Regions from separate parts of the Shewanella sp. 10N.286.52.B9 genome, predicted to be linked through region 1. Evidence: predicted binding sites of a transcription regulator. Region 1 holds the regulator's gene; each other region holds the start of a gene.
The links. Region 1 encodes LexA, which represses DNA repair genes until DNA is damaged. Its sites were predicted from a motif close to TACTGTATNNNNATACAGTA; they were not measured.

Region 1 (2,280 bases):
TACGGTGCCACACTTGTACCTAATACTGAACTTATCAATTATATTTGACGCTTTACATTCAAGGCTTTCTATACCGCACGGTACCAGCTCAATCTTTTAATAGCGTTTGTATCTTTTTGACATTTATTCTCGGCAGTACGATAAATTGTTACTACCTTGTTAACTACATTACTTGGAGATTAAATATTGATCAAGATCACTTTATCATCTAATTTGCTGAAAAAAGTGCAAAAAAAAGCCCCTCAGCGTAGTGAAGGGCTTTTTTAGTCATATTTTACTAGTGAAACGAGGTAAGGTTTACCCGAGTCGGTACTGCTAAAGTTTGCGTTAATGGGTCGCCTTCAGGTAAGTGAGTATTTACATCTTCAATGATAAGCCCTTGGGCTAAGGCATTTTTGGCAACCAATTGAATGCGGCGATTGTCGCGGGCATCTAATGGTGGTGTCCAAGTAATTACTGCACTTGAAGTACCGTTAGTGAGCGCTTTTTCCATCGCCCACAGGGTTTCGACTTCATCTTTGGTGTGAACTAACAATACTCTGTCCATACGAACATTGGCATTAGCAAGAATTTGCTTATAACCGATATGCGGCGGATTAATCAGTACAATCCAACGGCCTTGCTGACTTAAAATGGCTAACTGACTGCATAATTGAGTCAATTCAGTTAAGCCTTGGTTTTGGGTGCGCTTGGTTTCAATCCCTTGTTTAGTGGGTAAGGGATCAGATGCCATATCTACCCATAATCCAGGGTGACGCGGTGCATTGCCTATTAATGTGTTCATAACCAACCTCCATTACGAATAACGCCAACAGCAAGCCCTTCAATCGTTAGGTTTTGGCAACTTAAATCAACTTTAATCGGCTCATATTCTGCATTTTCAGCATGTAAATAAATAATATTGCCTTTCTTTTCAAATCTTTTCACGGTTACATCGTCTTCAAGACGTGCCACTACAACTTGACCATTGGTGGCAGTTTGCATTTTATGCACTGCTAATAAGTCGCCCTCTAAAATACCAATGTCTTTCATACTGTCGCCACGAACGCGTAGTAAGAAATTAGCATTGGGCTTAAACATTTCTGGGTCAACTTGGAAATACTGTTCAACATGCTCTTGAGCAAGGATAGGTTCACCTGCAGCAACTTGGCCGATAAGTGGTAAGCCTGCTTCAACTTCCTCCTCCACCTGCACCATGCGGATCCCGCGAGAGGTACCAGGAATAATTTCAATACAGCCTTTTTTTGCCAGTGCTTTTAAGTGTTCTTCAGCGGCATTGGCGCTTTTGAAGCCTAATCGAGTTGCAATTTCTGCACGAGTTGGCGGCATACCTGTTTCGGCGATATTACATTTAATTAGCTCTAATATTTCAGCTTGGCGTGGCGTTAAAGGTCTCATATTGATTCCTGTTTTTTTATACAGTGACTGTCATTATATACAGTATCGGTGGTCGCGCAAGTATTAACCAAATTAATTTAACTATTATCATCTAATTCTTGTTGGCTATATATGGGGGCACGGTTAAGTATATGTAATTTAATTATTTAGTTAATGAAGGTAAGTCAGCTTTTTAAACCGATGAAATTGGCTATTTCTCACATCGTTTGTTTAAACAGTATATTTATACAGTAGTGTTGATTGAAAATAGGTTGGTTGTTATTCGGATATGGCTATTTTTACTGAACAAATATTCTCTGTATAGACCCTTGTTAGTGAAACTGAACCATTATCTGGTATTCTATGGCCAATTAATTGATGTTGAATATGCGAACACTCATGTTAAAACCTGACTCAATCATAGCAAAATCATTACGTTGGATTCAAAAACTGATGGTGCACACGGTTGTTGTGCCTGAAGATCCCTTTGCCGATCTGAACTTAGACCCAGATAAACCAGTGGTCTATGTGATGAAGACAGAATCACTCAGTGATATTGCGGCATTAAATGAAGTGACCGCCAAATATGGCTTACCGAGCCCTTATGAGCGACTAGACGTTGATGGCTTAAATACCCCTAGAATTGTGTGTATTGAAGGTCGTAAGCCTCTATTTGGCAAGCGTTTAAGTGGCGAAAAATTTGTTGATAACTTCACCAGCTTATTAGCCTTACATAAAAAAAATGATCAACTTGATATTCAATTGGTGCCAGTGAGTCTGTATTGGGGACGTATCCCTGGTAAAGAAGATGACACCATGACCGCAGCCGTATTTGAGCGTGAAAACCCGACCTGGTTACGTAAATGGTTGATGATTTTGTTCTTAGGTCGCCATAGCTTTATT
Region 2 (2,280 bases), on a different contig from region 1:
TGATAAAATGCCGCTTTAATCCAATCGATGCCATCTAGCACCACTCGCCCCGGTAAAGATAAGGTTTCAGGGCGATGCTTATCTTCAACCTTCCAGCTTAATACCTTCGCCCCACGACCAATGGTTAACGGTATCGAATGTAACTGACAACGTTTATACAATAGTGACAAATCAAAAGTGACGACCGCCCAGCCAATAATGACATCAGGATCATATTCGGCAAACCAATCAATTAATCGCTTAATAAGCTCAACTTCGGTAACCACCCACTGAATATAGTGCTCTGACTCTTGAGGCTGTCCCACCATAATGACTAATTGATAATCTTGCCCATATAAGCCAACTGAATATAACTCGCCGCTAGGGCTACATTCGAAATCCAACGAAATCATAGAAAGCGAGATGTCATTATCGCTTTTTCTTGCTTTTACAGCTTGGTACACCGGCAATTGACTTAAGCTGGTATTCTGACTGTTACATAAATCAGCCTCTAAACTAGATTGCCCGATAAACTCAACATCAAAGGCAATAAAGCGTTCTATCAAATATCGCTGCTCTGCCCTAATATCTGCCTCATAAATCTCAATCCCCATATCATTGGCAATCCGCAATAACTGCCTTTGTACACTGGCTGACTTTAAGTAAATACAGGCGATAGCTTGGTGATTAAAGTTTTTAAGCGCGACAGTTTCGATTCTGCAACCTTGATGAATATGTCCTGCGAGTTTTGGTATATCTATTTGACGGCAAAAACACACTACTTCAGCCCCGTCCACTTCTATCAGCACAGGGCCAGATCTCGTTTTTAAATAATATTGCAATATAAGTCGACCATCACGAAAAGCTGAATGCCGCGTCAACACTCGCCCTTTGATAGAAGTCACCTTATTTACGCTTACTGTCATAGTTTTTGGCTCGATTAAATATTTCGTGCAGTTCAATTCACTGTTATTATGTACAGCATATAACAGCGAACACATAAACAGTAAGCAAAGAATGCGAATAGGTCACTCATGTTAACGGATAAAGTCAAAAGTCAGATCCGCACTATCTATAAAGATATCGCGGCGGCAATGCCAAATTTTCGCTCTCGCCGTGAGCAAAACTATATGGTGGCTGAAATATCTAAAACACTGGCCGGTGAATATGACAAACACCGTCGCATTATGGTTTGTGAAGCCGGCACCGGTATTGGTAAATCCTTATCCTATATTCTTGGCACGATTCCGTTAGCCATTGCCAGCAAGAAAAAAGTCTGTATAGCAACGGCAACCGTAGCATTACAAGAGCAATTACTGCATAAAGATTTACCCTTCTTTTTGCAACAGTCTGGGGTAGACTTTAAATTTGGTTTAGTCAAAGGCCGTCAGCGTTATGTTTGCTTAGCAAAGCTTGAAGCCATGATCGGCCCCGAAGACACCTCACAAATGGCGATGTGGCAGACAAAGCCTGATCAAAGCCAGATTGACCAACTCAAAAAAATCCATAAAGATTACCAAGATAAAAAGTGGAACGGTGAAATCGACACTTTAGAGCAACCTGTTCCTGACTTTTTATGGCAGCAAATATGCTGTGATAAACACAGCTGCCATCGTCAGTTATCCAATCATCATAACTGCCCTTTTCATAAAGCCCGTGAAGATGTCGAAACCTGGGACGTACTCATTGTTAACCACAGTTTGTTATTTGCCGACTTAGAACTGGGCGGCGGCGTTATTTTACCAGAGCCTGAAGAGATGTTTTATGTCATCGATGAGGCGCATCATCTGCCAACAGTTGCCAGAGATTTCTCCAGCGCCCAAGCAAGTCTTCGCGGCACAGCTGATTGGCTAGAAAAGGCAGGTAAAACCTGCTCTAAATTACAAAACCAATTAAAAACCACTCATATTATTGCACCAGTGCAAGCGATGCTAGATCACATTAATGAGCTGGTTAGCCAGCTTAATCAAGTGGCACATTTTTGTGATACCCAGCCGCAGCTCTTTGCCAACCCAGAAACCCGTTTAAGATTTGAAAATGGCAAATTACCAGAGTCATTACTCATACAGGCCGAAAACTTAGCTTCAGCATCGAATTCTGCATTAAAGCAATTTAATAAAATTCAAACCGTTTTAAGTGAAGCGATAAAAGATGGTGAGTTACCTAAACATCAATCAGAAACAGTGCTTTCAGAAGCAGGCTTTATTTCCCAGCGTTTAGAAAACTTGCATAAATTATGGAAAATGCTCGCTAAAGAAGACTCAAAAAAAGGTGCGCCCATGGCGCGCTGGGCTGAACTGA
Region 3 (2,280 bases), on a different contig from region 1:
AATGAATCGACATTTTGCTCATGCATGACTTGTTCAATTGCGGTATCAATTTCAGCAACTGATACGCCTCTTAATTGTAATTTACGTTTGATAGCGCCTTTAGCCGTCTCATGACTAAAGGCCAGTTCGCAATAGCGAACGGCAAAATCAAAATCTTTTTTCAAATAGCCACTTTCAATGAGTCTAGCGAGAACAGTGTCAATCCATTGCTGGTTATCGGTTTTACGCTCAAGCTTGGTGCGAATTTCATTGATAGTAAAATCTTGCTGACCAAGGTGCCAATAGGCACTGTTGAAAACATTCTCGATTGTTTTGGCTTGACGAAGTGGCTTACTTTGCATAAAAAATTTTAATTGATTAGAAATGACAAAGGCAGTTTAGCAGACCACTACTCTGTTCAGAACTAGAAGTTCCTGCCACGGTAAAATGTCTGCTTTATTCGTGGTAAATATTAATCGCTTTATGAATATTAACTATGCCCGTACATCTTAATTGTGACCGTACATCTTAATTATTTGCGTAGTGGACACAATCATTCTTTTTAGCCGTTTGTTGCAGCAGTTGTTTTAACTCTGTTTTTCCACCGCTTTTAGTATCATTGATTTGTTGTTCAATGGTTTGTGTTTGCATGACAATTTTTTCAATCGCTGTTTGTCTTGCGCCCTCTTCTGACTGGCCTGATAACACGAGTTGTTCAACAAGATCTGAATAGCGTTCGTAGACTACTCCTTTATAATAATCGGCCTGTGAAGTCATCGGAGTGTGGGCATATACAATTGAGCAGCTTAAAGCACTATTGATTTGCGTGAATGAATCCTGAATTTGAATGACAACGGGCTTTTGAGTCGATGGGCTAGCGCTCGCGCCAAAAGATAATATTGCTAACATTGAAATGATAAATACTTTTTTCATTATGTTTACTCCCGTTGATGAACAACTGATTTCTGGCTGATTAAGCACTTTGCACTTGAACTCATCGTCAGTATTAGCGCTTTATAAAATTCTGATACTGATAATAAGCTTTAAACTTGCCTCTATTTTACCTACGTAAGCTAAACGTAAGCTGAACAAACAATTAACTTTTAACGTTTTTCCTTAAAGAATGCTTATTAGGTTATTTTCGGCTAATGGTTCGACAGCAGCTCGATAATAGTCGCCACTCAATCTTAAACACTCACGCTTACCTTGCTCATAATTTAGTACTTAGCAATGCTGTTTAGTTCAGCTCACTCAGCAAAGCATTCCCTCAATGACCCATAACAGATTAAATAACCAACAATTCGCACGCTTATTCGACAACCTTACGGAATTTATTGCCAATTTTACGGGGACAGCTATAATGCTGTATAAACATACAGTGCTGTTGGGTGTCGATTGTTATGAAGGTTATTCCTATTTTTGCTTGTGCCGGTATTACTGGTTTTGAAAGTCCTGCTGCTGAATATCGGCAACTGCCATTAAGTTTAGATGAGCTATTGATTGAACATCCCAGTGCCACTTTTATTGGCCAAGCTAGCGGCGACTCTATGGAGAAAATCGGCATTTTTGATAAGGATATTCTCATTGTGGATCGCCATGTCAGTGTCGAAAACCATGATGTGATAGTGGCAAACTATAACGGCAACTTTGTCTGTAAGCTCATTGATATCAAGCGGCGATTATTATTATCGGCAAATGATCTTCACCAGAGTGTCACGATACAAGAGTATGACAACTTCAGTGTTGAAGGCGTGGTGATCCGTTCAATCCGTTGTCATCGCCAAAGCCCTATATTAGTTAATAACTAATGTTAGCTGATTAAACTAACGACTAACGGACAGTTAAATTATGTATGCACTCGTTGATGCCAACTCTTTTTATTGCAGCGCCGAGCAAGTGTTTCGCCCAGAGTGGCGTGGCCGTCCTATCGTGGTGCTGTCCAATAACGATGGTTGCATTGTGGCGGCTAACCGCCAGGCAAAAGCATTAGGAGTGGGTAAATTTGGTCCTTACTTTGAAGTGCGCGATTTTTGTGAAAAAGCAGGCGTGATTGCGCTTTCCTCCAATTATGAGCTTTATGCCTCTTTGTCTCACTCTATGATGGAAGTGATTGGCCGCTTTGCACCTGAGCAACATATTTACTCTATTGATGAGTCATTTCTGTCATTTAAACATTGTTACCCTGCGATCCCGTGTTTATTAAGCCATGCCGCTATGATCCGCCGCGCGGTATGGAAAGAAACCCGTTTACCTGTGTGTGTCGGTATTGCTGCCACCTTAACCCTTGCCAAAGTGGCCAAT

Region 2: BCU91_RS10310 (DNA polymerase II) is a predicted target of LexA. The motif match lies at 944-963, and genes of this name have one in related genera.
Region 3: BCU91_RS09605 (S24 family peptidase) is a predicted target of LexA. The motif match lies at 1,341-1,360, and genes of this name have one in related genera.

The regions. Positions count from the first base shown of each region.
Region 1 covers NZ_MCTY01000198.1:34,052-36,331, forward strand. Annotated here, with positions in the region: gene BCU91_RS15625 (SulA-like leucine-rich domain-containing protein) at 278-784, opposite strand; gene lexA (transcriptional repressor LexA) at 781-1,398, opposite strand; gene plsB (glycerol-3-phosphate 1-O-acyltransferase PlsB) at 1,777-2,280, shown strand, end outside.
Region 2 covers NZ_MCTY01000167.1:6,272-8,551, forward strand. Annotated here, with positions in the region: gene BCU91_RS10310 (DNA polymerase II) at 1-905, opposite strand, end outside; gene dinG (ATP-dependent DNA helicase DinG) at 1,014-2,280, shown strand, end outside.
Region 3 covers NZ_MCTY01000164.1:56,648-58,927, reverse strand. Annotated here, with positions in the region: gene BCU91_RS09615 (RecX family transcriptional regulator) at 1-341, opposite strand, end outside; gene BCU91_RS09610 (hypothetical protein) at 508-912, opposite strand; gene BCU91_RS09605 (S24 family peptidase) at 1,380-1,787, shown strand; gene BCU91_RS09600 (Y-family DNA polymerase) at 1,828-2,280, shown strand, end outside.